3 regions of the Arthrobacter sp. TE12232 genome follow, and region 1 is predicted to be linked to each of the others. Evidence: predicted binding sites of a transcription regulator. Region 1 holds the regulator's gene; each other region holds the start of a gene.
The links. The regulator LexA, encoded in region 1, represses DNA repair genes until DNA is damaged. The targets are predictions, from matches to a motif close to TCGAACANNTGTTCGA.
Positions count from the first base shown of each region.

Region 2: the regulator LexA is predicted to act here: its motif matches at 4,113-4,128, upstream of ACVWZ7_RS11690 (shikimate dehydrogenase).
Region 3: the regulator LexA is predicted to act here: its motif matches at 4,766-4,781, upstream of ACVWZ7_RS20415 (DUF6504 family protein).

Region 1 is NZ_JBSSFK010000001.1:960,219-970,387, forward strand. It holds gene ACVWZ7_RS04245 (SseB family protein) at 53-979, opposite strand; gene priA (bifunctional 1-(5-phosphoribosyl)-5-((5-phosphoribosylamino)methylideneamino)imidazole-4-carboxamide isomerase/phosphoribosylanthranilate isomerase PriA) at 993-1,739, opposite strand; gene ACVWZ7_RS04255 (hypothetical protein) at 1,788-1,946, opposite strand; gene hisH (imidazole glycerol phosphate synthase subunit HisH) at 1,947-2,678, opposite strand; gene hisB (imidazoleglycerol-phosphate dehydratase HisB) at 2,675-3,301, opposite strand; gene ACVWZ7_RS04270 (histidinol-phosphate transaminase) at 3,372-4,490, opposite strand; gene ACVWZ7_RS04275 (LysM peptidoglycan-binding domain-containing protein) at 4,559-4,948, opposite strand; gene lexA (transcriptional repressor LexA) at 5,302-6,051, shown strand; gene ACVWZ7_RS04285 (ATP-dependent DNA helicase) at 6,132-8,279, opposite strand; gene hflX (GTPase HflX) at 8,272-9,870, opposite strand.
Region 2 is NZ_JBSSFK010000001.1:2,631,412-2,641,580, forward strand. It holds gene ACVWZ7_RS11665 (WD40/YVTN/BNR-like repeat-containing protein) at 1-779, shown strand, start outside; gene ACVWZ7_RS11670 (MoaD/ThiS family protein) at 810-1,136, shown strand; gene ACVWZ7_RS11675 (hypothetical protein) at 1,141-1,377, opposite strand; gene ACVWZ7_RS11680 (MFS transporter) at 1,664-2,977, opposite strand; gene ACVWZ7_RS11685 (IclR family transcriptional regulator) at 3,203-4,045, shown strand; gene ACVWZ7_RS11690 (shikimate dehydrogenase) at 4,230-5,111, shown strand; gene ACVWZ7_RS11695 (TIM barrel protein) at 5,111-7,105, shown strand; gene pcaH (protocatechuate 3,4-dioxygenase subunit beta) at 7,148-8,044, shown strand; gene pcaG (protocatechuate 3,4-dioxygenase subunit alpha) at 8,037-8,627, shown strand; gene ACVWZ7_RS11710 (lyase family protein) at 8,624-10,169, shown strand, end outside; gene ACVWZ7_RS11715 (alpha/beta fold hydrolase) at 10,167-10,169, shown strand, end outside.
Region 3 is NZ_JBSSFK010000001.1:4,553,372-4,563,540, reverse strand. It holds gene thrS (threonine--tRNA ligase) at 1-650, opposite strand, end outside; gene ACVWZ7_RS20420 (DNA polymerase III subunit alpha) at 809-4,321, opposite strand; gene ACVWZ7_RS20415 (DUF6504 family protein) at 4,318-4,653, opposite strand; gene ACVWZ7_RS20410 (Vgb family protein) at 4,955-6,229, shown strand; gene ACVWZ7_RS20405 (hypothetical protein) at 6,226-6,612, shown strand; gene ACVWZ7_RS20400 (chorismate mutase) at 6,642-6,968, opposite strand; gene ACVWZ7_RS20395 (VOC family protein) at 6,983-7,405, shown strand; gene ACVWZ7_RS20390 (SOS response-associated peptidase) at 7,422-8,171, opposite strand; gene ACVWZ7_RS20385 (mycoredoxin) at 8,307-8,564, shown strand; gene ACVWZ7_RS20380 (S-(hydroxymethyl)mycothiol dehydrogenase) at 8,712-9,797, shown strand; gene ACVWZ7_RS20375 (MBL fold metallo-hydrolase) at 9,794-10,169, shown strand, end outside.

The DNA of each region.
Region 1 (10,169 bases):
CTTCTGGTACTGCCCACGGCAGCACCGGGAGGTCCCCCCGTTGGGCCGTCAGCTATGGTGCTGCGCGCTGCAGCTTGACCTCGATTGAGTCAACCCGCTCGGCAAAGAATTCATTCCGGGCCCAGTCGTTGTTGAGGCCGGCGACGATGGACTGCACGCCGGCGGCGTCGAGTCCGTCCTCAAGGTACAGGACCACGCGGAGTTCCGGGCCGGATCCCCCGCCGGGGAGCCGCCTGCCATCGGCTGTAGCCGAGGCAATTCCACCCCCCGGATGAATTTCAACACGGCGGACCGCCGGAAAGCCAACCGCGCTGTCCCCGAGGGCGCGCGCGAGTTCCGGATCGGCGTACGACGGCGTCCAGGTTTGCTGCTGGGCCAGTGCCCAGACCGCCGGTCTGCGGACCACGAACGTCAGGTCCGCGCCGGGATCCAGCACGAGCAGCTCGGCACCTTCCGCAACGGCGGACAGGGCCGCCCGGGCCGCGTAGACCGCCACCGGCCTGGCCTCCGGATGCCAGGCCTCCAGTGACGCCGCCGAGGTGAAGACCGGCATGGCTGTCCGCCCGTCCGGCGCTTTGAGCGTGACGAGGGCCATATCGGCCTGCTTGTCGGCATGGAGGCCGCCGGCGCCTTCCCCCTCCTCGGCGAGCTGGGCCAGGATGGGCACGAAGACCCGGGCGGTGGCGAGCGCGGCCACCACGGCTGCCTCGTCGCCGGTGCCGGCGGCGAGGTTGGCCACGGCCGCTAGGTAGCCGGCGTCGGCAGCGCCGTCGTCGTCCTCGAAGTTGTGGATCTTCGCGGCTTCCCCGGACAGGCTGCGGCCCGCCCAGGGTTGGCCAGCGGAGTCCGTGGCGCCGCCGGCGCCGGCGAGGGCAGCCGCGATATGTCCGGGCAGATGCCGGACCGGAGCCGCGCCGGCGTCCGGCTGCCCTGCGTTGTGGGGGTCGTGGGTGTCGCCGGGCTCGCGGGTGTGCGTCATGACCGGTGACCGCTTAGCGGCGGCCGGCGACGTCGAGGGCCTGGGGCAGTGTGAAGTTGCCGTTGTAGAGGGCCTTGCCGATGATGGCGCCCTCGACGCCGAGCGGCACCAGGGACCGCAGGACCTGCAGGTCCTCAAGGCTGGAAATGCCGCCGGAGGCGACCACCGGCTTGCCCGTCTTCTCGACCATCTGGCGCAGGAGTTCGACGTTGGGGCCCTGGAGGGTGCCGTCCTTGGTCACGTCGGTGACGACGTACCGGGCGCAGCCTGCGTCTTCGAGGCGGCCGAGAACCTCCCAGAGGTCCCCGCCTTCCTTGGTCCAGCCGCGGCCGGCGAGCGTGGTACCGCGGACATCGAGGCCGACGGCGATCTTATCGCCAAAGCGCTCGATCACCCGGGAGGTCCATTCCGGGTTCTCCAGTGCCGCGGTACCCAGGTTCACGCGGGCCACGCCGAGGTCGAGCGCCTTTTCGAGGGATTCGTCGTCGCGCAGGCCGCCGGAGAGTTCCACCTTGATGTCCAGCCGCCCCACGACCTCGCGCAGCAGTTCAGCGTTGGAGCCGCGCCCGAATGCGGCGTCCAGGTCCACCAGATGCACCCACTCGGCCCCCTGTTGCTGCCAGTTGAGGGCGGCCTCCAGCGGGGTGCCGTAGCTCGTCTCGCTGCCGGCTTCGCCCTGCACGAGCCGGACGGCCTGGCCGTTGACGACGTCGACGGCAGGCAGAAGCTCGAGTACGGGCAGCGGGGTTTCGGTGGTCATCGTGGTGTCCTCAGCTCGGGATGGTGGGTCAGGAACGCGGCGCGGTCGTCAGGACGCCGGCAGGGTCAGGAGATAGGCGGCCAGCAGCGACATGCCGGCCAGGATGTAGAACACGACCTCCACCCACCGCGGACTTTTCTGCTGGCGGAAGGAGATTGCGCCGCCGACCAGCAGGCCGGCGACGCCCATGAGGACCAGGGACCACATCTAGGCGGTCTGTTCCGGTGCCGCGGGGCGCAGGCTGTCGACCCAGTTGCGCAGGAGCCGGGCGCCGGCGTCGCCGGACTTCTCCGGGTGGAACTGCGTGGCGCACAGCGGGCCGTTCTCCACGGCCGCAATGAACGGGGCACCGTGTTCGGACCAGGTCACCAGGGGCGCCGCCATCCGGGGCTGGATGACGTCGAAGTCCCAGTGCTGGACCCCGTAGGAGTGCACGAAGTAGAAGCGCTCACCCTCGACGCCGACGAACAACTTGGATCCCTCCGGGACGGAGACGGTGTTCCAGCCCATGTGGGGCACGACGTCGGCGGGCAGCAACTCGACCTTGCCGGGCCACTCGCCCATGCCTTCGGCTTCCGTGCCGTGCTCGACGCCTGCCTCGAACAGCACCTGGAGCCCCACGCAGATGGCAAGCACGGGGCGGCCGCCGGCGACGCGGCGGCCGATCATGCGGATGGCATCCACGGACTTGAGCTCGCGCATGACGGTTTCGAAGGCGCCGACGCCGGGGACCACGAGGCCGTCGGCGTTGAGGACGTCCTCGGGTTTGGAACTGAGGATGACCTCGGCGCCGGCGCGCTCCAGAGCACGGACTGCAGAGCGGACGTTGCCGGAACCGTAGTCCAGCACAGTGACGGTCGGCTTTCCCTCCGGAGACACCGGTTTGGTTCCGGCGGCCGGGTCGATGATGGCCCCGTCGCGCAGGACCGGGCCGGTCACAGTGCGCCCTTGGTGGACGGAATGCCCTCGACCCGGGGGTCCGGTTCGACGGCTGCGCGCAGGGCCCGGGCGAAGGCCTTGAACTGGGCCTCGACGATGTGGTGGGGGTCGCGTCCGGCCGTGACGTTCATGTGAAGGCAGATCCCGGCGTGGAGCGTGATCGCCTCGAACACGTGGCGGGTCAGCGAGCCGGTGAAGTGGCCGCCGATCAGGTGGTATTCCTGGCCTGCCGGCTCGCCGGCGTGCACAAGGTAGGGCCGGCCCGAGACGTCGACGACGGCCTGCGCGAGGGCCTCATCCAGGGGCACGGTCGCCTCGCCGAAGCGGCGGATTCCGGCCTTGTTGCCCAATGCGGTCCGCAGAACCTCGCCAAAGGTGATGGCCACGTCCTCGACGGTGTGGTGGACATCGATGTGGGTGTCGCCGGTGGCCTTGACGGTCATGTCAATCAGCGAGTGTTTGCTCAGGGCCGTCAGCATGTGGTCGTAGAACGGGACCGACGTGCTGATATCCGAGACCCCGGTGCCGTCCAGGTTGATCTCGACCAGGACCGAGGACTCACTGGTGGTCCGTTCCATGCGTGCGGTCCGGCCCTCGGCGGCGGTGGCTCCGGTGTTGCTCATGTAGATGTGTCCTTTGGAAGAAGGCAGGGTGCTGGGCAGTCTGGCGGGGCGCACTGGCTCCCCGTCAAGTCTAGGCCTGCGGCGTTGCGTGGCTGGTCAGGATGCGTTCAAGGGCTTCGAGGAAGGCTGTGGTTTCCGTCTCAGTGCCCGCGGTCACGCGAAGGTGCCCCGGGATGCCGACGTCGCGGATGAGGACGCCGGCGTCCAGCAGGCCCTGCCAGACGTCGTGCGGGCTCTCCAGTCCGCCGAAGAACACGTAGTTCGAATCGGAAGCCGCCGGCTTGAGGCCCAGGCGGGTCAGCTCGGACACGATCCGGTCGCGCTGGCGCTTGATGTCCTCGACGTCGGCCATGAGGGCCACGCGGTGGTGCAGTGCGGCCAGGGCCGTGGCCTGGGTGATAGCTGACAGGTGGTACGGCAGACGGACCAGCCGCAGGGCGTCGGTGACCTCGGGAGCGGCGGCCATGTACCCGAGCCGCGCCCCGGCGAGGGCGAAGGCCTTGCTCATGGTGCGCGAGACGATGAGCCGCTCCCGGCCGGGCAGCAGGGTCAGAGCGCTGGGTGTGCCGTCGTGGGCAAACTCGTGGTACGCCTCGTCGACGATCACGATGGTCTGGCTGGCCTGGCCGGCGTCATAGACGGCCTCGACGACATCAAGACCCAGTCCGGTACCGGTGGGGTTGTTCGGGGAGCACAGGAAGACAATGTTAGGCTCCAGTTCCCGGACCTGGCGGGCAGCCGATTCCGCGCTGAGCCCGTAGTCCGCCGTGCGGGCGCCGACGATGTACTCCGTGTCCGTGCCGGCGGCCAGCAGCGGGTACATCGAGTATGTGGGAGGGAAACCGAGGGCCGTCCGGCCGGGGCCGCCAAAGGCCTGGAGGATTTGCTGAAGAACTTCGTTGGAGCCGTTCGCGGCCCAGATGTTCTCCGCGCCCAGACCGTGGCCAAGGTACTCGGCCAGGGCTTCCCGCAATTCGGTGAACTCCCGGTCCGGATACCGGTTAAGCCCGGCTGCGGCGGCGCTGACAGCCTCAGTGATAGCGGCGCGGACGTCGGCCGGGACACCATGCGTGTTCTCGTTGACGTTGAGCAGAATGGGGACGTCCAGCTGGGGTGCGCCATACGGTCGCAGGCCGCGCAGATTGGTTCGGAGGGGCAGTCGGTTGAGGCGCTCAAGCTGGTCAGTCACGTGACCAGTTTAAGTGGAAGCGGGACGGGCGCTGAAACTGTGACGCCCGGGACGGGCGCCGGCGGTACCTACTTGGACGGAACGAACAGCTGCTGGCCCGGCATTACACGCGCAGCGTCAAGGTTGTTCAGTTGCACGATATCGGCCACGACGTCCCGGGGATCGCGTTCCGGCGCGACGGTCCCCGCAATGGCCCAGAGGGACTCCCCCGGCTGGACCGTCACGGAAACAGTGGGCGTCACATTGAGCTGGTCCGCGGAATCCGCCGCCTTGGCCGGAGCGTTGAGGAATCCGCTGAACGACAAGATGAGCGCTGCCAGCAGGATCAGCGGGATCCCGAAGAAGACGAACCGTCCGCGCCGGGTGAGCCGCAGCGGCGCCTGCTTCGGCCGCCGGGTGACCCCGCGGTCCGTGATGCTGTGATCAAAAGTGCTGTGAAACGCGCTTGCTGCTGACATGAACTGAGCCCTCCTGGACCATACGGTGCCGCCGGCGTTCTCCACATACTCGCCGCCAACCGGCCGAACCTTCGAACATAGAACCGAAAAATGCACTCGACTCACAAATCCTTGAATAGAACACATATTCGAACTTTGCTAGTTCTGTTTTAGCACTTAGTAACGAACGATGTCGAGACTCGCTAGAACAAATGTTTGAAAAAGCTCTGCCGCTGGCCTACTTTTGAGGGAAAGAACAACAGCTTGTGAACTCGTTCATCGGTAGTTGATCAGGAGGGTCTGACATTTCAGGCCGGAAGTTCCCGGTGACAGCAGCCACGGCGGCCGGGTGGAACGGAAAGGCGTTGGCGAACATGGCAGCACAAGCCACCGGCGGCCGGGCCAGTTCACGGAGCGCCCAGCCTGCACGGGCCCCCAAGAGCCTGACCGTCCGGCAGAAGAAAATCCTGGAAACGATCCAGCGCTCCGTCAGTGACAACGGCTACCCGCCGTCCATGCGCGAAATCGGCGACACCGTCGGACTCGCCAGCCTGTCGAGCGTGACCCATCAGCTGTCCCAACTGGAAAAGCTCGGGTACCTGCGTCGCGACCCAAAGCGTCCAAGGGCCATGGAAGTGCTCATGCCGCTGACCCTGGACGAGGGTACGAGGGCCATTTCGGGCGTCGAGAAGTCCAGCGGCCTCCGGGCCGTAGGTGGCCTCTCCGTGACGGAACTCGCCAGCGCCACCGACACGGCAATGGTGCCGTTCGTCGGACGCATCGCGGCCGGCGGACCGATCCTCGCCGACCAGGTGGTGGAGGACGTCATGCCCCTGCCGCGCCAGCTGGTGGGCCACGGCGAACTCTTTATGCTCAAGGTGGCCGGCGACTCGATGATCGATGCCGCCATCTGCGACGGCGACTGGGTGGTTGTCCGCCGCCAGGGTGACGCCGTGAACGGCGACATCGTAGCCGCGCTGCTCGATGATGAAGCAACGGTCAAGACGTTCCGCCAGCGCGACGGTCACACCTGGCTGCTGCCGCAAAACACCCAGTACGAGCCCATCCTCGGCGACCACGCCGTGATCATGGGCAAGGTCGTCTCGGTGCTCCGCTCCCTCTAGCCACCCCGTGGCAGGCCTCCCGGGGTAGCCATCCCCGGGACGGCTTCCAGGGGCCGGAGCCGCGGCTCCGGCCCCTGCTTTTAGTCCTTTCCGGAGTCCTTCGCCAGGCGCTTCAAGGCGGCCACGGCGATCGAAGGATCCGTGGTGGGCCAGAACGGCGGAAGCGCGGCGCGGAGGAACCCGCCGTAGCGCTCCGTGGACAGCCTCGAATCCAGCACCGCCACCACACCCTTGTCCGAGGTCGAGCGGATCAGCCGGCCGGCGCCCTGCGCCAGGCGGATTGCGGCGTGCGTGGCCGAGACGGACATGAAGCCGTTGCCGCCGGCCTGCGCCACCGCACGGGAACGTGCTGTCATGAGCGGGTCGTCCGGCCGCGGGAACGGAATCCTGTCAATGACCACCAGGCGGCAGGACACCCCGGGAACGTCGACACCCTGCCACAGGGACATCGTGCCGAACAAACATGTGTCCGGCTCGTCGGCAAACTGCCGCACGAGCGCCGTCATGCTCGACTCCCCCTGACACAGGATGCTGAGGCCCAGCCGTGGCCGCATCGCCTCGGCGGCCTCCTCCGCCGCCCGCCGGGAGGAAAACAAGCACAGGGCGCCCCCGCCGGAGGCACGGATCAGTTTCTCGAGTTCGTCCAGGGCCTCCGGGGACGTGCCGCGGCCGGGCTTGGGCAGGTGCTGGGCGACATAGAGGATGCCCTGCTTCGGATAGTCGAACGGGGACCCGACGTCGACGCCGGTCCAGCTCGGGGCGCCGCTGCCGACCAGGCCGAGGCCTCCGGCGGCCGGCTCGAACGCCGCCCCGATGGCGAGCGTGGCGGATGTCAGGATGACGGTGTGGTCCGCGAACAGTCCTTCACGCAACCGCCCCGCGACGCTCAACGGAGCCACATTGATCAAGGCCGGCGCGGTCTCGTCCGGCTGGGAGTAGCCCTGCGCCGGGTCGAAGCTGCTATTGCGGGAGAACCACACGACTTCGCGGTTTTCCCGCGCGGCCAGGAGGCGTTCGCAGAGTTCCAGGATGACCATGAGGCGGGACCGGGCGAGCTGGCGACCGCCGTCGGCCGTCGTGGAGCTGTCCCCCTTGGAATCGGAGAGCGCGGCGCGGCAGGCGTCGCGCAACTGGTCGATGCAGTCCAGCTGCTCGGTGTTCAGGCCGTTGGGCATCAACCCGCTGGGGACGCCGTCGATGGCGAGTTCCAGGTGGGAGGCGGCATTGTTCAGGGCGTCCACGGTGATGCCGGTGTGCTTCCGGGCCCCGGAGGCAGCGGCGTGGACCATCGCGACGGAGAGCTGGCCGGAGACTGCGCCTGTGACGCGGTCCTGCAGTTCGTGGGCCTCGTCCACCACCACGACGTCGTACTCGGGCAGGACCGCCAGGCCTTCGAACGCGCTGACGGCGAGCATGGCATGGTTGGTGACCACGACGTCGGCGTCGGCGGCGTTCTGCCGGGCCAGTTCACTGAAGCATTCGGCCGCGAGCGGGCACTTTTGCGCGCCGAGACACTCCATGGACGTGACGGAGACCTGCCGCCAGGCCCGGTCCGTGACACCGGGCATGAGTTCGTCCCGGTCTCCCGTGACCGTCTCCTCCGCCCATTCGCGCAGGCGCACGACTTCCTTGCCGAGCTGGGAGGACGGCCCGCCCAGCGCGGCGGCAAAGTGCGGCACGGACGTGTCCTCGCCGAGGGAGAACAGTTGTCCCTCAGACGGTTCCTCGGACGGGAAGCCGCCCTCGATCTTGTGCCGGCACACATAGTTCGACCGGCCCTTCACCAGGGCAACCTTGACGGGCCGCTCCAGGGCCGGGGTGATCGTCTTGAGCAGCCGGGGCAGGTCGCGGCCGACAATCTGGGTCTGCAGTGCCAGGGTCGCGGTGGAGACCAGGGTGGGCTTGTTGCTGGTCAGCGAGTGGGCGATCAGCGGAATCAGGTACGCCAGAGACTTGCCGGTGCCCGTGCCGGCCTGGACCAGCAGGTGGTCGCCGCTGTCGATCGCGCGCGCCACCTGCCGGGCCATTTCGTGCTGGCCGTCGCGGCTCTGGCCACCCATGCCGGACACGGCACGGTCGAGCAGCTCAATCACGAACTCCTCGCCGGTCCCGCCGGCCGTGTTGCCGCCCGCGGCGTCCTCGCCCGTCCCGCCATCGGCCGGTTCCGCGTCAGCGGCCCCGGCGTCCGGGGATCCGGCCTTGGCCTTGGTCACCGCAGCCTCAGTCATTGCTGATGAAGGGATCCAGTTCAGCGGCGAGTCCTTCGCGCACCATCACCACGGCCCGGGTGCCGGTTTCCTCGTGCTCGAGGCTGAGGATCTCAGCGTCGGTCTCGTGGAGCTTGTTGAGCAGATCTCCGCGGTTGTACGGGATCAACAGTTCAAGCTTCACGCCGGGGCGCGGAATGCCGTCACTGATGGCCTTGAGCAGTTCCGGGATGCCTTCACCTGTGCGTGCCGAGACCACCACGTGGCGCGGTTCGCGCTGCTTGAGCCGTTCGACCACAAACGGGTCGGCGGCGTCGGCCTTGTTCAGGACGATGATTTCCGGAACCTTGCGGGCGTCGACTTCGCTGAAGACTGCCCGGACTGCGGCGATCTGGCCCTCGGGGTCCGGGTGCGAGACGTCGACGACGTGCAGGATGAGGTCCGAGTCGGCCACCTCTTCCAGGGTGGAGCGGAATGCTTCCACGAGCTGGGTGGGCAGCGAGCGGACGAATCCCACGGTGTCCGCCAGCGTGTAGCCGAGGCCGTCGGCGGTTTCTGCCTTGCGCACGGTGGGGTCCAGCGTGGCGAACAGGGCGTTCTCCACCAGCACCCCGGCGTCGGTCAGGCGGTTCAGGAGCGAGGACTTCCCGGCGTTGGTGTAGCCGGCGATCGCTACTGACGGCACGGCATTACGACGGCGGTTGGCGCGCTTGGTTTCCCGGGCGGGCTTCATGGCGGCGATTTCGCGCCGCAGCTTGGCCATGCGGGTGCGGATCCGGCGGCGGTCCAGTTCGATCTTGGTTTCACCGGGACCACGGGAACCCATGCCGGCGCCGGCGCCGCCCACCTGGCCACCGGCCTGGCGGGACATCGACTCGCCCCAGCCGCGCAGGCGCGGGAGCAGATATTCGAGCTGGGCCAGTTCCACCTGTGCCTTGCCTTCCCGGCTCTTGGCGTGCTGCGCGAAGATGTCCAGGATGAGCGCGGTGCGGTCGATGACTTTGACCTTGACGATGTCCTCCAGGCCGCGCCGCTGGGACGGGGCGAGCTCGGCGTCGACCACTACGGTGTCGGCGCCCGTGGACATCACGATGGCTTTGAGTTCCTGCGCCTTGCCGGAGCCGAGGAAGGTTCCGGGGTCGGGCTTGGCCCGGCGCTGGACGAGCCCGTCCAGGACCTCGGAGCCGGCCGTCTCAGCGAGGGCCGCAAGTTCACGCAGGGAGTTCTCGGCGTCGGCGAGGGTACCTTCGCTCCAGAGACCGGCCAGGACGACGCGTTCGAGGCGCAGCTGACGGTATTCGACCTCGGTGACGTCCTCGAGTTCGGTGGACAGGCCCGCCTTGCGGCGCAGGGCGTGGCGTTCCTCGAGGTCCTGCTGGTCGCCGTCGAAGTTGGTGTACACGTCGTCCAGGCGCGAGATGGCCTGTGCCGTGCCGAACACCGCCTTCTGGCCGCCGGCACTCGTGCCGGCTGCGTCGTGGGCTCCGGTGCCGCGGCCCGCGTTCGGGGCAGGGGCGTCCTTGGAGAGGATCCGGTCGATAACAGCCTGGATCTCCTCAGGGCTCATGTCCTGGGCGGCTGAATCGGGTCCGGTGTTGGGCTGGCTGGTCATGGTCTCCTTTAGGGGTTCGGCTATTTCAGAATAGTGCCGATTGGTGCTCTGTGGAGCGGTATTCGCGCTGGGCTGACGGCGAGGGGTCATGCAGGCCTCCTGGAATGCCCGCGGCAACGGTGCCGGGGGCAGGGCTGGCTCCGGGCGGAGCGCTGGCTGGGTAAAGAGAAGGGCTAGGTAAAGAGAACAGCTAGGTGAAGAGAGCGGCTCGGTGGGAGAGGCGCCCGAGGCGCCCGGCTGCGGGGAACGCAGTGAGGTAATTGCCGTCCGCCGGGCCGGCCCGGAAGCGGGCCAGGCAC
Region 2 (10,169 bases), 1.7 Mb from region 1:
GGGCAGGGTGCGAGCCGATCTCCGTCTGGAAATCGACCGATGGCGGCGAGCACTTCGAGCTCAACCGCGGCCTCTGGGATCATCCGCACCGCAGCGAATGGGGTGCCGGCTATGGCGGCGCCGCGGCCCACTCGATCGTCGTTGACCCCACGGGCGAGAAAGTTCACGTCGCCATGAGCACAGGCGGGGTCTACCGCTCGCTCGACGGCGGAGCTTCCTGGGAACCCCGCAACAGGGGGATTTCCGCCTACTTCATGCCGGACCCCAACCCGGAATTCGGCCAGTGCGTCCACAAGATCGCGGCGGACGCCGCCGTCGACGGCCGCCTGTATGCGCAGAACCACCACGGCGTGTACCGCAGCGACGACGACGCCGAATCGTGGGAATCGATCGCCGAAGGGCTCCCGGCGGACTTCGGCTTTGTGATGCTGACGCACCCGCGCCGGGCCGGTACGGCCTGGGTGATCCCGCTGAAGGCCGACGGCGAGCGGATTCCGCCGGACGGCAAGCTGGCGGTGCACCGGACGGACGACGCCGGTGCCAGCTGGAAGCGGCTCGACTCCGGTCTGCCGGACCCCGAGTACAACGCCGTGCTGCGCGATGCTGCGTGCGTCGACGAGGCCGAGCCCGCCGGCGTCTACTTCGGAACGCGGGGCGGCAGCGTCTATGCCAGTGCCGACGAGGGGGAGCACTTCAGCGAAGTGGCCTCGCACCTGCCGGACGTGCTGTGCGTGCGGGCTGCCACGGTTTCCGCTGCCCTGCTCCCGATGCAGCTGTGAGCCAGTGCAGCCGTGAAGGGCTGGAAACGCATGAACGGCGTCGTGACTAACGGCGTGCCCGTGCCGGCGGATTCCGCGATCAGTGTGGTCCTGCCGAGCGTCCTCCAACCGCTGGCCGGCGGGCAGTCCATCCTGACTGCGCCCGCGGAGGAAGCGGTGACGGTGGAGTGGGTGCTCGATACGGTGACCGGGGATTATCCGGCGCTGTCGCGGCGGTTGCGGGATGAAACCGGAACCGTTCGCCGTTACGTGAATATATACGTCAACGGGAATGAGATCCGGCGGCTGCAGGGCTTGGTGACGACGGTGGCACCGGGCCAGGAAGTCCTGATCATCCAGTCCGTGGCGGGAGGCTGACGCTTCAGGCGACCCGCCAGACGGTGCATTCGTCCGCGTTGATGGCCTTCCGCATGCCGGAATGGCGGTCCATGATCCAGACGACGCCGATTCCGGGCGCCGTCTCCTGGACGCGGCCGCGGCGGATCACGACATCGTCGTAGTTCGGGCCGACGCGCAAACGGGCCTCGATCTCGTCGCCGCGGTGCAGCTGGTCGAGGGCACGGATACGGGTTACATGGGCTTTCGCTTCCTTCAACATGACGGGGCCTCCTGGACTGGAGTTGGTGCCTGCTCTTGCCGGCCCTTCCAGTGTCCTGCGCCAATGTTGCGTCCGCGTTTCAGTGCGGTAAGGGGACGGTTAGTTTTCGGCGGCGGCCCGATTTCCGGCCCCGGCTCCGGTCCGATTCTTGCTCCGATGGCCGCCTGGGCACGTTCTTTGACCGCCTGCACGCGCGACGGCGGCCCGCCCCCGAAGGGACGGGCCGCCGTCGTAGGTGCGGAACTTCCGGTTGAGCGCGGTGCCGGTCAGGAGCGCCGCGGCCGGACTACTTGACGCCGAGCTGCTTGGTGGGCACCTTGAAGGTTTCCTTGGCCGTCAGGGCCGCAATGGTGGCGATCAGGCAGATGACTGCGGTGAAGATGCTGATCTGGACCCAGCCGCCGGGCTGGATGCCGCCCATGGCCGCCACGATCGCGGGGGCGAAACCCGCCATGAGGAAGCCCAGCTGGGTGCCGATGGCGAGGCCGGAGAAGCGGACGTTGGTGCTGAACATCTCGGCGTAGAAGGAGGGCCAGACCGCGTTGGCGGCAGCGTAGCCGAAGGAGAAGAACGCGATTGCCGTAAGGAACATGAGCGGGACGTTGCCGGACTCGAGGCTCAGCAGGAAGACCGGGGTCAGGGCTGCGCTGGACAGTGCGCCGTAGATGAAGACCGGCTTCCGGCCTATCTTGTCGGCGAGCATGCCGAAGAGCGGCTGGGTGCCCAGGGCCATGAAGTTGGCGCCGACGACGAGCCAGAGCGTGGTGGTGCCGTCCACGCCGGCAACGTTCTTGGCGTAGCTGATGGCCAGGGTCCCGAAGACCGTGGACACGGCGGCGATGAAGGCGCAGGCGATGACGCGGAGGACATCGCGCCAGTGGCCCTTGAGGAGGTCGGCCACCGGGAGCTTGGAGATCTGCGCGGTCTTCCGGGCTTCCTCGAATGCCGGCGGTTCGTGCAGGGTGCGGCGGATGAAGAACGCGACCAGCACAACCACGGCGCTGAGCCAGAACGGGATGCGCCAGCCGATGCTGTACTTGATGTCATCGGGCAGCGCCAGGACGGGGATGAAGACGAGGGCAGCGAGGATCTGGCCGCCCTGGGTGCCCGTGAGCGTCCAGGAGGTGAAGAACGAGCGACGGTTGTCCGGGGCGTGCTCCAGCGTCATCGAAGACGCACCGGCCTGCTCACCGGCCGCGGAGAAGCCCTGGCAGAGACGTGCCAGCACCAGCAGGACAGGGGCCCACCAGCCCACCGTCTTGAAGTCCGGAAGGCAGCCGATGACGAAGGTGGAGGCCCCCATCAGCAGGAGCGTGAACATGAGGACCTTCCGGCGGCCGATCCTGTCGCCGAAGTGGCCCAGGACGACGGCGCCGATCGGGCGGGCAATGTAGGCGAAGCCGAAAGTGGCGAACGACATGATCGCCGCGTTGGTGTCGGCGTCGGGGAAGAAAACATGCGGGAAGATCAGTGCCGCTGCCGAACCGAAGATGAAGAAGTCGTAGTACTCGACGGCGCTGCCCAGGAAGCTGGCAAGGGCCGCCTTCTTCGGCGTCCCTCCCGTGGTGGTGCCCGTCGCGGACGGGAGAGTCTGGCTCATGGTGTTCCTTTTGTGTGACGACGTTGTCGCGGATGGATCAGGAATGTCTCGACTGCCGCTTGCTTAAGTTTGGTGCAGCCGGAGGTCCGTGGAAAGACCCGGACTAGTAGCCACATGGTGGAAGCTACTTGTGCGATGTAGCAATCATGACTGTGAGCGTAGTCACCTGTCAAGAAAAATAATCACCATCTAGAAATAGTTCTCACTATGTGGGAGCATCGTTGTATGAGTGTGAATCAAGGCACAGAAGAGTCCGCCGTCTCCGCCGCCCCGGGGGAGGCCCTTGTGAGGCCTGCCAAGGCCGCCAAGGAGGACTCGCGGACGGACATGGTGGGGAAGGCCCTGGGCCTGCTGGTTCTCCTGGGCGACGAGCCGCGCGGCGCCAGCGCCGCCGAGATCTCCCGCCGGGCCGATCTGCCGTTCAGCACCACGTACCGCCTGCTCGGCTCGCTGACGCGGGACGGCTTCGTGGACTACGAGTCCGACGGGCGCCGCTACCACCTGGGCCTGCGCGTCTTCCAGCTTGGCCAGCGGGTTTCCAATCATCACGGCTTTGCGGGCACGGCACTTCCCATCCTGCGCCGGGTGACCGAGGAAACGGGCGAGGCCACCATTCTTTCCGTGCGTGACGGCATCCACCATCTGACGGTGAATAAGGTGGATGGCCCGCGAACCTTCCGCGTCACCAGCGATCCCGGCCATCTGGGGGCGCTGCACACCACCTCGGTGGGCAAGGCGCTGGTGGCGTTCGCCGATGACGCCACCCGCGCCCAGCTTCTCGATGAACTGCCCCTCGATCCGCTGACAGAGCATTCCATTACCGATCGCGACGCGTTCCGGGCGGAGATCGAACTGGTCCGCCGCCGTGGCTACGCCACGATGGACGAGGAAAACGAGGCCGGCATGCGCGCCGTCGCGGTTCCGGTGTTCAACGCCCAAGGTCACGCGTTTGCCTCCCTCGCCACGGCCGTGCCGGTGTTCCGGCTCAGCATGGAGGACCTGGTGGCCTGTGTGCCCCTGCTCCAGTCGGCCGCAGCTGAGCTCTCGGCCCGGCTGCCCCAGCGGTGACGTGCTCCGCCCGCCGCCCGGGGGTGCCTCGGGATGGCAGGCGCCGTCGTAATAATATGTTCGTCATTCGAACAAGTGTGCAACATGTGAACAAAGTCTGTAGTGTAATCCCCATCACCCGGCCCGCCGCGGACGCCTCAAGCGCCACGGCTCGCCGAGTGCAGTTGTCAAAGGAGCTAACCGGATGAGCAATCGAGCAGAATCCTTCCTCGTGGGACTCGTGGGAGACGGTGTCATGCCGTCCCTCACGCCCTACATGCATGAACGCGAAGGTGACGTCCAGGGCCTCCGGTACCTCTACCGCCCCATCGACCTGATCGAACTTGGCCTGCCCGGTCAGGCCGTGGGGGAGCTGCTGTCCGGTGCCCGGAGCCTCGGGTTCAACGGACTGAACATCACCCACCCCTGCAAGCAGCTCGTGCTCGACTACCTTGACGAGGTCTCCGCCGACGCCCGGCGACTCGGCGCCGTCAACACCGTGGTCATCCGGGACGGCCGCTTCATCGGGCATAACACCGACTTTTCCGGCTTCGCGGCGGCCCTGGCCTCCGGCCTCCCCGGGGCCGCCCTGGACCGTGTGGTCCAGCTGGGAGCCGGCGGCGCGGGATCCGCCGTCGCCTACGCCCTGCTCACGGCGGGTGTCCGGGAACTGGACCTCGTGGACACGGATGCGGCGCGCTGCGCCGCCCGGGCTGCCGAGCTCGCCGGGTTCTTCCCGGACCGGACGGTCACGGCCCGCACGACGGCGGAGCTGCCGCAGCTCATGCCCCGGGCCGACGGCCTGGTGCACTGCACCCCGGTGGGCATGGCCGCCCATCCGGGTGTTCCGCTGGACATGTCCCTCGTGGAGTCCCGGCACTGGGTGGCCGACATCGTGTACCGGCCGATCGAAACCGAGCTCGTCCGCGCGGCCCGGGCCAAGGGCTGCGACGTCCTTGACGGCGGCCGGATGGCGGTGGGGCAGGCCGCGGACGCGTTCCGGATCTTCACCGGGCGGGAGCCCGACGCGGACCGCATGCGCTCCCACTTCCTGGAACTCGTGGCCGCGGAAGAGGTGGCAGCCTGATGCGCACCGGAATCGCGACCGTCTGCCTCTCCGGCACCCTGCGGGAAAAAATGCAGGCCTGTGCGGTTGCCGGCTTTGACGGCATTGAAATCTTCGAACAGGACCTCGTCACGTCATCGCTGAGCCCGGAGGATGTCCGGAAGCTGGCCGCCGACCTCGGACTCACGCTGGACCTCTACCAGCCGTTCCGCGACTTCGACAGCGTTCCCGAGGACTTGCTCGCCGCCAATCTGCGCCGCGCGGACGCCAAGTTCCGGCTCATGTCCCGGCTGGGCATGGACACCATGCTGCTGTGCTCCAACGTGGGCACGGCCACGATCGACGACGACGAACTCCGGGCCGCCCAGCTCTCCCGGCTCGCGGACCTCGCGGGCGAACACGGTGTCAAGGTCGCCTACGAGGCCCTGGCCTGGGGCAAATACGTCAGCGACTACGAGCACGCCCACCGGCTGGTTGACATGGTGGACCACCCCCATCTGGGCACCTGCCTGGACTCCTTCCATATCCTCTCCCGCGGCTGGGACACCGCGCCGATTGAGGCTTTCAACCCGGCGAAAATCTTCTTCGTCCAGGTGGCCGATGCCCCCAAGCTGACGATGGACGTGCTGTCCTGGAGCCGGCACTACCGGGTGTTCCCGGGCGAGGGCCAGTTCGACCTTCCCAAGTTCATGGGCCACGTGGTCCGCGCCGGCTATACCGGACCGGTATCGCTGGAAGTGTTCAACGACGTGTTCCGCCAGTCCGACGTCGAACGCACGGCTATCGATGCCATGCGGTCGCTGATCTGGCTCGAAGAGCAGAGCGCCCGATGGCTCGAGGCCAACCCGGCCGCGGCTGAAAGCGGTGCGGCCGGCACTGCGGCCCGGCGCCGTTACCCGATGGAGCTTGCCACGCTTCCCCGGGTGGCCGAGCCCGCCGGCTTCAACTTCGCCGAAGTCCGGGCCGGGGACACCGCCGGCCTGGAAACGCTGCTCAGCCAGCTGGGATTTGCGTTCAACGGGCGCCATCGCACCAAGAACGTGCAATTGTGGACCATGGGCCGCGCCCGCTTGATCATCAACGAAGAACCCGCCGCCGGTCAGCACGCGGCCGCCGCCGCTGCCATTTCCACTGCTATTTCGGCCGTGGGGTTCGACGTCGACTCTCCCGTCATCGCCGCCGCCCGCGCCCAGCAGCTCAAGGCCCCCGCGGTGCCGCGCAAGAGCCAGGCCAACGAGGAAGTCTTCCAGGGTTTCGCAGCGCCGGACTCCACCGAGATCTTCCTCTGCCAGGGCAGCCCGGACGGCGCGGCAGCCTGGGTCGGCGAATTCGGGGAGCCTCATGAACCCGGCAACGCACGGCCTCCCGTTGTTGCAGCCGGCGGAACCGCTCCCGCCGCGGGCCCCGCAGCCGGTGCCGTGATTGACCACGTGAACCTCGCCCAGCCGTGGCAGCACTTCGACGAGGCCGTGCTGTTCTACACGAGCGCCCTCGCGCTGGAACCGCAGCCGTATGCCGAGGTGGCGAGCCCCACCGGGCTGGTCCGCTCCCAGGTGATGCTCACCGAGGACCGGGGCGTCCGCCTGGTGCTGAACCTGGCACCGCTGCTGCAGCAGGAGGCCGCCGGAACAAAAGAACCCGGCGAGTCCGGGACCGGCCACCGCCGCACCTACCAGGAGCACGTGGCCTTCGCCGTGACTGACCTCGTGGCCACCGCCCGCGCCGCCCGGGACCGCGGCCTGGACTTCCTGCAGATTCCGGCGAACTACTACGAGGACCTCGACGCCCGGTTCGCCCTGGACCCGGACTTCCTGGCCACGCTCCGCGAGCTCAACCTGCTCTATGACCGTGATGCCGACGGCGAATTCCTGCATTTCTACACGGCCACCGTAGGCAGCGTGTTTTTCGAAATGGTGGAACGCCGCGGCGCCTACGACGGCTACGGCGCTCCGAACGCACCCGTGCGGCACGCCGTCCAGTACGACCACCTGCACCAGCTGACACGCAGTTCCTGATCCCCACCCGACCAACAATCACACCCAGGAAAGGAGGTTGCTGTGCCTGAAGAATTGAACCTCGAGATCTTCAACGCCGACCCGATCACCGAAGACGTGTCCGACGAAGCCATGGAGGCCGCACCAAAGACGTACGCGCCGCTCGATGCCGCCGCAGAGCCGCAGGCGGACCTCAGCGCCGAGATGAAGGCGATCGGCGAAGCGTACGCGCAGGCCCTCAAAGGCGGAGCCCCGGCCGAAACCCAGCCGCGGCTCGACTACGCGCCGTACCGCAGCAGCGTCCTGCGCCACCCCACCAAGGATCTGCACCACGCGGATCCGGAAACCATCGAACTGTACTCGCCGGCGTTCGGGCACATGGACGTGCACGCGCTGGAAGCAGACCTGACCATCGCGCACAACGGCGAGCCGCTCGGCGAACGCATCGTGGTCTCCGGCCGGGTGCTCGACGGCGACGGACGCCCCGTCGCCGGCCAGCTTGTCGAAATCTGGCAGGCGAACTCCGCCGGGCGCTACATCCACAAGCGTGACCAGCACCCTGCACCGCTGGATCCCAACTTCACCGGCGTCGGCCGCTGCATCACGGGCGCGGACGGCTCCTACAGCTTCACCACCATCAAGCCCGGCGCCTACCCGTGGAAGAACCACCTCAATGCCTGGCGGCCGGCCCACATCCACTTCTCCCTGTTCGGGCAGGAGTTCACCCAGCGGATCGTCACCCAGATGTACTTCCCCGGTGACCAACTGTTCCCGCTGGACCCGATCTACCAGTCGATCGTGGACCAGGATGCCCGCGACCGGCTCGTGGCCACCTACAACCACGAGCAGACCAAGCCTGAATGGGCTCTGGCGTACAACTGGGACATCGTCCTGACCGGGTCCAAGCGGACCTGGACCGAAAACGAGGCATTGGGCGCAGGAGGCGATGAGGATGAATAGCAACGCCGTGGGTAAACTCACCCCGACACCGGGCCAGACCGTGGGGCCGTTCTATGGCTACGCCCTGCCCTTCGCCAAGGACCGCGAGCTCCTGGCTCCCGGATCCCCGGGTTCCATCCGGCTCCAGGGCACCGTCTATGACGGCGCCGGGCACCCGATCCCGGACGCGATCCTGGAGATCTGGCAGGCCGACGCGGACGGCAGGGTCCCGCACCGCACTGGCTCCCTGGTCCGGGACGGCTACACCTTCACCGGCTTCGGCCGCAGCGCTGTCGGCAACACCGGCGCCTTCACCTTCACCACGGTGAACCCCGGCCCCACCGAGGAGGGCGCGGCGCCGTTCATCGCCGTCGCAGTCTTTGCCCGGGGCCTGATTAACCGCCTTTTCACCCGCGTCTACCTGCCGGAAGACGAGGAAGCCCTGGCCAAGGATCCGCTGCTCAGTTCGCTTGACCCGGACCGCCGCGAGACCCTGATCGCGCGCCGGGATCCCGACGGCGGCCTGACCTGGGACATCCGCCTCCAAGGCGACGGCGAGACCGTGTTCCTGGATTTCAGCGACGTCGAGGGTGCCTCGAAGTGACCTCCTTCGAGACCGGCGGCGGCGCCGGCCTGCACGGCGACTTTGGCCTGCTGAACCCCGTGTCGGCGTCGCCCCTGGTGACGGCGCTGACCGGGGACCGTGCAGTGCTCGCCGCCATCCTGGAGGTCGAGGCGGCCTGGGCGGCGGTCCTGGATGAGGCGGGCCTCGCCCCGGCCGGGTCCGCAGCGGTGGTGGCCACGGCCGCGCAGGTGCAGCGGTACGACGTCGCAGACATCGCCGTGCGCGCTCAGGGCGGGGGAAACCCGGTCATCCCGCTGCTCGCTGACCTCCGTGAACAGGTCAGGGCCCTGGACGGCGCCGGCCTTGGCGCGGTACGGGCCGTCCACACGTCGCTGACCAGCCAGGACGTCCTCGACTCGGCCCTGATGGTGCTCGCCACCAGGGCCGTGCGCGAGCTGCTCACCGAGCTCACGGCGGCGACGTCGGCCCTCGCCGGCCTGGCCGAAGCCCATGCCCGGACGCTCTGCGTGGGCCGCAGCCTGACCCAGCACTCGCTGCCCTTCAGCTTCGGGCTCCGGGCCGCGCAGTGGTTTGCCGGGCTGGCCGCCGCCGGCCGCCGGCTCGAAGCACTCGAACTGCCGGTCCAGACCGGCGGCGCCGCCGGGACCCTGGCCGCCGGCACTGTACTGACGTCCGGCGCTGCACTGACGTCCGGCACCGGGCTCATCGCCGGGCCGCTGTCACCCTTCGATCTCTCCGACCGGCTGGCCGCCCGCCTCGGACTCGCCACCGTTCCGGCGCCCTGGCACACCAACCGTGTTGCCGTGACCTCGCTCGGCGATGCCCTGGCCACCGTGACGGACGCTGCCGGAAAGATTGCCGCCGACGTCCTGTTCCTGAGCCGGCCGGAAGTGGCCGAGCTCGCCGAACCGCGTGCCGCGGGCCGCGGCGTGTCCTCGGCCATGCCGCAGAAGCAGAACCCGGTGCTGTCCGTTCTGATCCGCAGCGCCGCCCTGCAGGCGCCGGCCTTGGGCGCCCAACTGCACCTTGCCGCCGCCAATTTCAACGACGAGCGACCCGACGGAGCCTGGCACAGCGAATGGGCGGCCCTGCGCCAACTGCTGCGCCTGGCCCTCGGCGCCGCGGGACAGCTCCGCGAACTGGCCGAAGGGCTGCAGGTGTTCCCCGGTTCCATGCGACGCAACCTCGACCTCGCCGGCCCGCTGCTTCTCTCCGAAGCCGTCAACTCCGCCGTCGCGCCGCTTCTGGACGCCCGCAGCGCCGGGGCGGGACCGGGCCGTGCCGGCAAGCAACTACTGCAGGAGGTCGTCGACCAGACCCTCCAGGCCCCGGCCTCGGAGCAGGCGGCCATCTACCGGAAACTGCTCCGGGCGGCCGTCCCTGAGGAACTGCTCGCGGACAGCCGGCTTGAGGAGCTCCTGGACCCGGCCAACTACCTCGGCCAGGCCGTTGAGATCACCCGCCGCATCCTCGCTGCGTACCCGGAATACGCCGCCGGCCCGGCCTCACCCGAATATGACCGTGCCACCGCCCACCAACTCCAGAACGGAGCCTCCCGTG
Region 3 (10,169 bases), 3.6 Mb from region 1:
CGGGTCAGGGCGAAGGCGTTGGAGATCAGCTTGGTGTTCGGCAGGTGCGGGCCGCGGCACAGATCGCACCAGATGCTGTCGCCGCTCTTGCGGTCCACGTTGTCGTAGATGGTGAGGTCGCCGGCGCCCACCTCGACGTTGACGCCCTCGCCGGCGTCGGCGGCGTCGTTCTTCTTGCCCAGGAGCTCAAGCTTGTAGGGCTCGTCCTTCATCGCCTCGCGGGCCTCGTCCTCGGTGACGACGCGGCGCACGAACTTCTGGTTCTGGTTGATGATCTTCTGCATCATCTTTTCCAGGGCCTTCAGGTCCTCCGGGGTGAACGGTTCCGCGACGTCGAAGTCGAAGTAGAAGCCGTCAGTGATGTAGGGGCCGATGCCGAGCTTCGCGTCGGGGCGCAGCTGCTGCACGGCCTGGGCCATGACGTGGGCCGTGGAGTGGCGCAGGACGTTGAGCCCGTCCGGGGAATCAATGGTGATGGCCTCGACCGTGGCGTGCTCGGGAAGGGGCTGGTCCAGGTCCTTCAACTCGCCGTTGACGCGGGCCACAACAACATCGCGGCGCTCAAAGAAGAGTTCCGCGCCGGTGGTCCCGGTAGTCACCTTGGTCTCTTCGCCGTCGACGAGAAGGGTGATCTGCTGGGCATCTGACACGGGTGTCTCCTATTCAAAGTTAAGGCTTCGTAGCTTGTGGCGTACGGGGACCACAGCCAGCCTCGTCCATGCTATCGGTTTCTCCAGAGGCCAACCAACGCGCCACGGGTGCGGCGGCGCCGCAGGCGCAGCGCTATTGCGGCGGCGCCGCTGGCCGGTCAGCCGCCCAGCCCGGTAATGGCGAGGTTCCTGCTGATCCCGTCCAGGGGGCCGGGCAGGGGAACGGGCAGCTCCGGCCCGGGATAGGCGGGGGCGCCCGGCGCCGCTACCGGAAACGGCAGGGTTTCGGGGCGGCTGAGGTCCCAGGCCATGGAGGCGCTGATGCTGATCCCCCGTGGCCCGGTCCGGCGGGTGGTGCCTCGGATCAGCAGCAAACGGGTCCCGAACAGCAAGGACCCGGACTGTTCCTGCGCCTCGTGGAAGAAGACCGAATCCACGCAGCCCGTGCCGTCGTCGACGCTGATGAACACCACCCGGCGGCCGCCGCGCATGGGCGGGGTCTGGGTGGCCACCCGCACCCCGGCGACCAGCACCTCCGTGCCGTTGCGCAGTCCCAGCAACTTGTCCGCGGTGGTGACGCCGAGCCGGCCCAACAGCGGACGGTGGCTGGTCATGAGGTGCTCGCTGACATCCACGGCCATGAGGTCCAGTTCCGCCCGCACGTTGTCCACCATGCTGGGCGCGGGCAGCACCGCCTTGAGGTTCTTCAGCTCCACGTCACCCAGCGGCAACGCCAGCTGGCCCTCAATGACCTCCACGCCCTTCCGGTGCGGGCGGGCCTGGAGCTTTTGCAGGTGCTGGACCAGATCCGCGCGGTTCGCCGCTCCCCCGGACGCCCGGTGCAGGGTGTCGAAGGCGCCCAGCTGGGCCAGGCGCTGGATACTCGGCCTGCTCAGCCGCGACCGGGCGCGCAGGTCCGCCAGGGAATCGTAGGGCTGGCCGGCCACAATCCGCTTCAGCTCGGCGGCGGAGAGCCCGAAGATGCCGTTCAGGCTCAGCCGGATGCCCAGCTTGCCCCGGTCCGGCCCGGATTCCACCCGTTCCACCCGGTACTCGGCCTGGCTCCGGTTGATGTCGAGGGGAAGGATGGGGATGCCCAGCCGGCGCGCCTCGGCCACGAGCAGGCGTTTGGGGTACATGCCGGGGTCGTGCTCCCAGAGCCCGGCCAGGAAGGCCTCCGGGTGGTGCGCCTTGAGCCAGGCCGACTGGTAGGTGGGCACGGCGAAGGCGGCTCCGTGGGCCTTGCAGAACCCGAAGCTGCCAAAGGCCTTCAGCGTGCCCCAGACCTTGTCCACCACCTCCGGGCTGTAGTTCCGGGCCCGCGCCTCCTTCCGGAAGAACTCCTCCACCTTGGCCTCCAGGACGTCGTTGCCCAGCGCCCGGCGGAATTCGTCGGCGCGCGCCAGCCCGCATCCGGTCATGACGTCGAAGGTTTTGAGGATTTGTTCGTGGAAGACGGTGACCCCGTGGGTCTCCTTGAGGACCGGCTTGAGGTCGGGGTGCGGGTAGACCTCGGGGGCGAACCCGTGCCGGTGCTCCAGGAAGGGCCGGACCATGTCGGATTTCATCGGGCCGGGGCGGAACAGCGAGATGTCAATGATGAGATCGTTGAATTCCCGGGGTGCCATCTTGCCGATCAGTTCGCGCTGGCCCGGGGATTCGATCTGGAAACAGCCCAGGGTGTGGGTGCTGCGGATCAGTTCAAAGGTCGGTTCGTCATCGAGCGGGACCGCGTTGAGGTCGATGTGCCCGTCCTCGGCAATGTAATCCGGGCCCGTCCCGTCCGGACCGGCCTGATGTGCGCCGGCGGCCACTACCTCGGCCTTGGAGGGGTGGAGCCGGATAACCTCCCGGACGGCGAAGGCCATGGCGCTCTGCATCCGGACGCCCAGGACATCGAGTTTGAGCATGCCCATGGGGTCCATGTCGTGCTTGTCGAACTGGCTCATGGGCAGGCCCAGGCCGCTGGGCTGCACGGGGGTGCGGTCCAGCAGGGTGGCGTCGCCGAGGATGACGCCGCACGGGTGCATGGAGATGTGGCGGGGCAGCCGGTCCAGCCGTTCCGTGAGGTCCACCAGCAGGTCCAGCTGCTGGTTTTCGCTGAAGCCGCGCTGCTCCACCCGGTCGGCGAATTCCTTCAGTTCGGGTTTCTCCACGAGGGCTTCGCGGAAGTGCCGGGCCGAGAACCGCCACAGCTGCTTGGCGATTTCCCCGACCTCGCCGTCGTCCATGCCCAGAGCCAGGCCGGCGTCCCGCACGGCACCGCGAGCGCGGTAGCCGTTTTGCATGCTCATCAGCGTGACGCGTTCGGCTCCGAAGCGCTCAAAGATCTTCCGGTAGACGTTGTGCCGTTCGGCGCTTTCGACGTCGATGTCGATGTCGGGCAGCGTGGCGCGGTCACGGGAGAGGAAGCGTTCAAAGATGAGGTCGTGCTGGAGCGGGTTCACCTGGCTGATGTCGATCAGGTAGTTGACCAGGCTGGAGGCGCCCGAACCGCGGGCGGCCGCCCGGACGCCCATGGCCAGGATCATCCGTGAGACTTCGGCGACGGTCAGGAAGTAGGAGGCGAAGCCCAGTGAGTCGATGATCCGGAGCTCGTGTTTCAGCCGGGTCCGCATCTGCTGTTCCCGCTGCCCGGAGATTCCCGGGAAGCGGCGGCCGATGCCGGCCTCACAGCGCAGGGTCAGCTCTGCGAGCGCGTCGCCGGCGATCCCGATCACGGACGCTTCCGGGACCACGGGCTGCTTCCAACCCATGTCGGCCACGGGGTCCATGCGGCAGCGGTCCGCAAGCGCCTCGGTCTGGGCGAGGAGCCGTTTGAGGTCCGCCGTGCCGTACCCGGCGGCGTGGATGATCTCCTTGGCCAGTTCGAGCATCCGGGCCGCCGATTTGAGCCAGCCCTGCCCGTTGGGCTGCAGCAGCGGGGCGGCGGAGAGCTCGGGCAGGGATTTGAGCGTCCGGGCGGAGTCCAGCACGTCGGCGGTGGCCGCGCCGTCCTCGGCGACATACCGCACGGCGTTGCTCAGCACGGCGGGCACCCCGTGTTCCGCGGCGAGTTTGAGCATGCGCACCGCGTGGGCGGTGCTCAGCGGTTCCCCGGGCGGGCTGAGCTGGGAAACGACCTCCGCCGCCAGCGTCCCGGGGGGCATGGCGTCCAGCCAGCGTTTGAACAGGGTGCGGGGCCGCAGGTACCGCCGGCCGCCCATGGCACGGCCGACGTCGGAGTCCGGACCGATCAGCACCGTCAGGACTGGCTGCAGGGTTTCCGGGTCCAGGGTGCGGGAGGCCAGTTCGGCCCGGGTGACGGCCACCGGAACCGCTCCCTGCGCCTTGCCCGTGGTACGGGCATGGGCGTCGGAGATCAGCCGGCACAGCGCCCGGTAACCGGCGCCGTTGTTGTGTCCGTGCGCCAGCACGACGACGCGTCCCCCGAGCTGGGTGCGGAGGTCGCCGTCGTCGTCAAAGACCGCGAGGTCCACCCCGACGATCGCATCCAGCCCGGCGGCCATGCACGCCTTCAGGTGCTTGACGGTTCCGTAGAGCCCGTCACGGTCGGTGCAGGCCAGCGCGGTGGCGCCGTCGGCGGCTGCGGCCGCGGCCAGTTCCTCCGGCCATGAGACGCCGTAGTGTGCGCTGAAGGCGGTGGAGACGTGCAGATGGGTGAAGCTCATGCTGTTTCGGGCTTCCGGTGGGGCTGCAGGGCGTCGTGGATTCGCACGAGCCGCCACCGGCCGCTGCTGACGTGCCGGCTCAGGTCAAGGGTGAGGGTGGGCTCCGCCGCGTCCTCCCCGTCGGCACGCACCTGGACCCGCCAGATCTCGTGGTCCACCAGGCCCGGACCGCTCCCGAGGGGTGCCCGGCTTTCCTCCGTCCACCACTGGCGGCGTTCATACCAGCGGACCGGTTCCGCGCAGACCGTGTAGCGCCGGCCCGCCCAGTCGAGCCGCAGGGGCTGCCCGGAGGGCGTGCAGGCGACATCCACGGACTCGCTGAACATGCCCACGTTGCCTCCCGACCCAGTCCGGGCTGGAGCCGGCCCAGTCCCCGCTTTCACGCCACTGCATTCACGCCACTGCATTCACGCCACTGCATTCACGCCACTGCATTCACGATATTCGAACATATCTTCGAATAAAGCCAGTCTACGTCGGAGTGGCGACAAAACCCATTCCTTGCGGCATTGCACCGGATGCATGATGGCACAGTGGACTGGGTCGGCCAGAGCTCACTGGTACCGCGGAGTAGGCTTCTTGAACCGGCATTGCAGCGCCGCGGTGCACGGCACATCTATGGGGGTAGAAAAAGTGAAGCATCAAAGCCTGAGGACTGCTGCCGCGGTGGGAGCAGTCCTTTTTCTGGGAGCGGCACCGGCCGCGGCGGCCCCCGCGGAGGTTCTCGACGTCGGCGGAACACCGGTCGGGGTGGTAGTTGGTCCTGACGGCACTGCGTACGTGGGAAATTACGGCGCGGGCGGCGGCATCCGGGTGATACCGCCGGGAGCGCCCCAACCCGCCCGCACCATCAGCACGGGCAACAATGTCTCCGGGATCGCGCTGGCCCCGGACGGCACCCTGTACGTGGCCCAACGAGACAGCGCCACGGGTCAGGACGTGGTGGGCGTCATCCCTACCGGAGCGGCGGCTGTCGCCCGGAGCATTCCGGTGTCGCGCGGGAACCACCTGATCGCCGCCGGACCCGACGGCACGGTCTTCGTTCCGAACCCTGCCGAACGCACCGTATCGATCATCGCGCCCAGGGCATCGACGGTGGACCGCACCGTCACGGTCGGCGCCGGCCCGGTGGAAGTGGCAGTGACGAAGGACGGCACCGCGTTCGTGACGAACCAAGAGGGCGGGACGGTCTCGGTGATCCCGCCCGGGGCGAACACCGTCTCACGGACCATCCAAGTCAGCTCCACCCCCGGAAAGACAGAGAACCCCCACGGGATCGCCGCCGGACCGGACGGGACAATCTATGTCACCAACATCAGTTCCAATCACGTCGCTGTCATCACACCAGGCGCCGACACCGTGGCCTACACCATCTACGTCCCGGGCGGACCCACGGAGGCAGCCGTCGGGCAAGACGGGACGCTCTACGTGGCCAGCGCCCTAAGCCCCGCCCTGTCCGTAATAACGCCGGGCGCCACAGCAACGGGCCCCTCCATCCCAACGGAGAACAACCCCGGCCACCTCGCGGTAGCCCCGGACGGGACCATCATCGTGGCGAGCCCGGGCAACGGCGCCAACAACGGCTCCGTGTCCCGCTACGCACCGGCCTCCGGCAGCCCCCAGCCCCAAGAGACGCAGGCTTCGACCGGGACCCGAGCCGCCGACGGGGCGGCAAGCCCCTGGAACACTCCGGCTGGCATCGCCGGCGCCGCAGCTATCGCCGTCGCCCTATTCATCGTGCTATTCATCGTGGCCGCGGGACGCCGCAGGAAGGCAGCCGTACGCGACCACGTCAATGGGACCGGGGACGGCACCGCCGATCCCCACGCCGCGAACGAGCTACTCCGCAGACCACCGACAGATCAGGGGTGGACGGACGCAGGTGCAGGTAGCAGGATTGAGCCATGAGCTCCCACAACGCACTCCTGAAGCACGTAAGCATCGCCGCCAAGGATTCAACCTTGGTGGCGACTTTTGATATAGACGGCAATATCCCCGGCCAGGGCGCCTATGTAGTGGGGCTCGTGGCGGCAACCCCGGACCATTCCCATCAGCGAAGAATGGGGATCGAGTTCATGAACGGCGAGGCCGTATCCTTCTACTGCTTCAGCCATGACGGCACCGAAGAAAATTTCGACCTCAAGGGCGTCGAGCACTCGGGCAACACCATTACCGGCCATTTCCCGCTCACCACGGTGCTGGGGCTGCCGAAGGGTCACCTCATGACGGCGTTCAGCGACGCCGACGGCCGGGACTACCAGTCCAACGTGCCCGTGGAAGAGGCCCTCTAGGCGCGCTGGCGCGACAAGAAGCAGAAGCCTCAGCTGCCGGCTTTGTAAACTTCGAGTTCGAGCGCGGTGAAGGCCTCCACCATGGCGCGGTAGGTCTTCTCGACGATGTCGGGATCGATGTCTTTCTGCTCCGCGACGGCCTTGACGTGTTCGATCACGCGCTCCACGCGGCCCGGCGCCCGAACCTCCGCGCTGTCCGCCTTCAGGGTCCCGGCGATCCGGATCAGCCGCTCCCGGCGGCCGATCAGCGCCACGATCTGCTCATCCACCTCATCCACTGCCACCCGCACAGCTGCGAGCTGTGCCTTGTCGGCCTGGGCATCTTTGTCGTATCCGTGATTTGTGGACATGTTCATGACAGTATCCAAAGATGCAGCCACGAGTCGATTTAATTTCACTGGGTGTCCACAGTGTTGACGCCTCCCGCAGTTTCTATGTGGATGGCCTGGGCTGGCCCGTCCGCCGGGAAGTCCGGGGCGAGGTCCTCTTTATCCAGGCCAATCACGGCCTCATCCTCTCGCTCTGGGACGCGGGTCAGATGCAGGCCGAAGCGGCCACCGATCCGCCAGCCGGCATTCCCTGCATCACGCTGAGCCACAACCTGGGCAGCGCGGCGGAAGTTGACTGGGTGATGGCGGAGGCCGAGTCCGCGGGAGCCACGATCGTCGCGGCGCCGAAGACCCAGTCCTGGGGCGGCTACACCGGGTACTTTGCCGATCCCGACGGCTACCGCTGGGAGGTCGCCTTCAATCCCGGCTGGGAGGTCGACGACGGCGGCACTGTGACACTGTGACCCGAAGACGCTGTGACTAGAACAGGCTGCCCACCGGCTTGATGAGTTCGGCGGAATCATTCTTCACGTTTCCGACCGCGGTGCCGACGGCGTCGATGGTCCAGCCCTCGGCGACATCGTGCGCCCCCGAGCGGACCAGGTCCACCAGGGTGGCGGCGTCCCCGGCGTGCGGGTCCAACCAGGCCTGCATGGTCGCCCGGTCCATCGGCAGCGGGACCCGGTCGTGCAGGGCCGTCAGTTCCGCCAGCATCCCGCCGGCATAGCCTTCGGGCGGCGAGTCGGTAGTCAGGATCGATGTCGAGAGCAGCCAGCGGTGCGGATCGCCGTCGGCCTTGGACGGGTCCTTCCACCATTCGTACAGTCCGGCGAACACCATCGGGCCGCCGTCGCTCGGGTGCACGTAGTACGGCTGCTTGCTGCGGCCCTCACCGGCTTTCCATTCGTAGTAGCCGTCCGCGGGGACGGCGCAGCGCCGGGACCGCACGGCCTTCCGGAACGAGGGCTTCTCCAGCACGCTCTCGCTGCGGGCGTTGATCATCTTCGAGCCGATCCCGGGGTCCTTGGCCCAGGACGGCACCAGCCCCCAGCGCGCAAGGTGCAGCTGCCGCACCGGGTTCCCGTCGATGAGCCGTTCGAGCAGAATGGGCACGTCCGCGGTCGGGGCGACGTTCCACGACGGCGGGACCGCGATCTCGTGTTCGAGTTCAGCGTCGAACTCGGCCAGCAGGTCTCCGACGGCCCGGGCCATCACGTAGCGTCCACACATGCCCTCCAGCATGCCACCGCGGACCGTCGTGCGGGAATAGTGTGCTGCGCGGTACGGTTATTGGAAGTGACGTACGACTTCCGTGGGCGCCCGGCTCTTCACGCCGGCCCCAACCACTAGCTTGAGGAGAACTTCGTGGATTTCACCCCCGAAACCGGCACCATCACCATGTTTTCGACCACGTGGTGCGGCTACTGCACCCGGCTGAAGAAGCAGCTGGACGCGCAGGGCATCGGGTACACCGAGATCAACATCGAGGAAGTCGAAGGCACTGCCGATCTCGTGGAGCAGCTCAACGGAGGCAACCGCACCGTCCCCACCGTGCTGTTCCCGGACGGCACCGCCGCGACCAACCCCTCCGCGGCCGAGGTCAAGAGCCGGCTCGCCGCCTAGCCTTTCCTTTATCCAAAAACAGCACCAAATCACGACGGCGCGGCCCCCACGGGCCGTGCCGTCCCCCGTTGTCCCGGCAGGCTGTGCGGGTAGATTTGCGGGTAAGTTGTGCGGGTAACCCGCGATTCGAGCAGAGGAGCTTATGCCATGGTCCATAAAGTCAAGGGCGCAGTAGTCCGTTCCAAGAATGCCGATGTCACCCTGGAGACGATCCTGGTGCCGGACCCCGGTCCCGGCGAGGCCCTCGTGGACATCCTCACGTGCGGCGTCTGCCACACCGATCTGCACTACAAGCAGGGCGCGATCAACGACGACTTCCCCTTCCTGCTCGGCCACGAGGCCACGGGCGTTGTCAGCGCCGTCGGACCGGACGTCACCGAGGTCGCTCCCGGTGACCGCGTGGTCCTGAACTGGCGTGCCGTGTGCGGCGAGTGCCGGGCCTGCCGCCGCGGTGAGCCCCAGTACTGCTTCAACACCCACAACGCCACCCAGAAGATGACGCTGGAAGACGGCACGGAGCTAAGCGCGGCCCTGGGCATCGGCGCCTTCGCCGAGAAGACCCTCGTGGCGGCCGGCCAGTGCACCAAGGTGGATCCCGACGCCGACCCCGCCGCCGTCGGGCTGCTCGGTTGCGGCGTGATGGCAGGGATCGGCGCCGCGATCAACACCGGGAACGTCCAGCGCGGCGATTCGGTCGCCGTGATCGGCTGTGGCGGCGTGGGCGTGGCGGCCATCGCCGGTGCGGCGCTCGCCGGCGCCACCACCGTGATCGCCGTCGACATCGACGCCAAGAAGCTTCAGCGCGCCCGGGAACTCGGCGCCACCCACACGGTGGACTCCTCCGCCGTCGACCCCGTGGAAGCAATCCGCGAACTGACCGGCGGTTTCGGCGCCGATGTGGTGATTGACGCCGTCGGCCGCCCGGAAACGTACAAGCAGGCCTTCTACGCCCGTGACCTCGCCGGTACCGTGGTGCTGGTGGGCGTCCCGAGCCCCGACATGACCCTGGAGCTCCCGCTGCTGGACGTGTTCGGCCGCGGCGGCTCGCTCAAGTCCTCCTGGTACGGCGACTGCCTGCCCTCGCGCGACTTCCCCATGCTCATCAGCCTCTACCGGCAGGGCAAGCTGGACCTGGACGCCTTCGTGACCGAGCGGATCACGATCGACCAGATCGAAGAAGCCTTCGGGAAGATGCACGCCGGCGCGGTGCTGCGCTCGGTGGTGGAGCTGTGAGCGTCCGGATCGACCGGCTGGTCACCTCCGGGACATTCTCGCTCGACGGCGGGACCTGGGACGTTGATAACAACGTGTGGATCGTCGGCGATGACACCGAATGCGTCATCATCGACCCCGCACACGATCCCGCTGCCGTGGCCGCGGCCGTCGCGGGCCGGAAGGTCGCCGCGATCCTGCTCACGCACGGCCACGATGACCACATCCGCGCCGTCGGCGACGTCCGGACGCTCGTGAACGCGCCCGTGTACCTGCACCGGGACGACTGGATGCTGTGGGAGCAGGTGTTCCCCGGCACCGGGCCGGACCACGCGATTGCCGACGGCGACACCTTCGACGTCGCCGGGGCCAGGCTCACGGCACTGCACACGC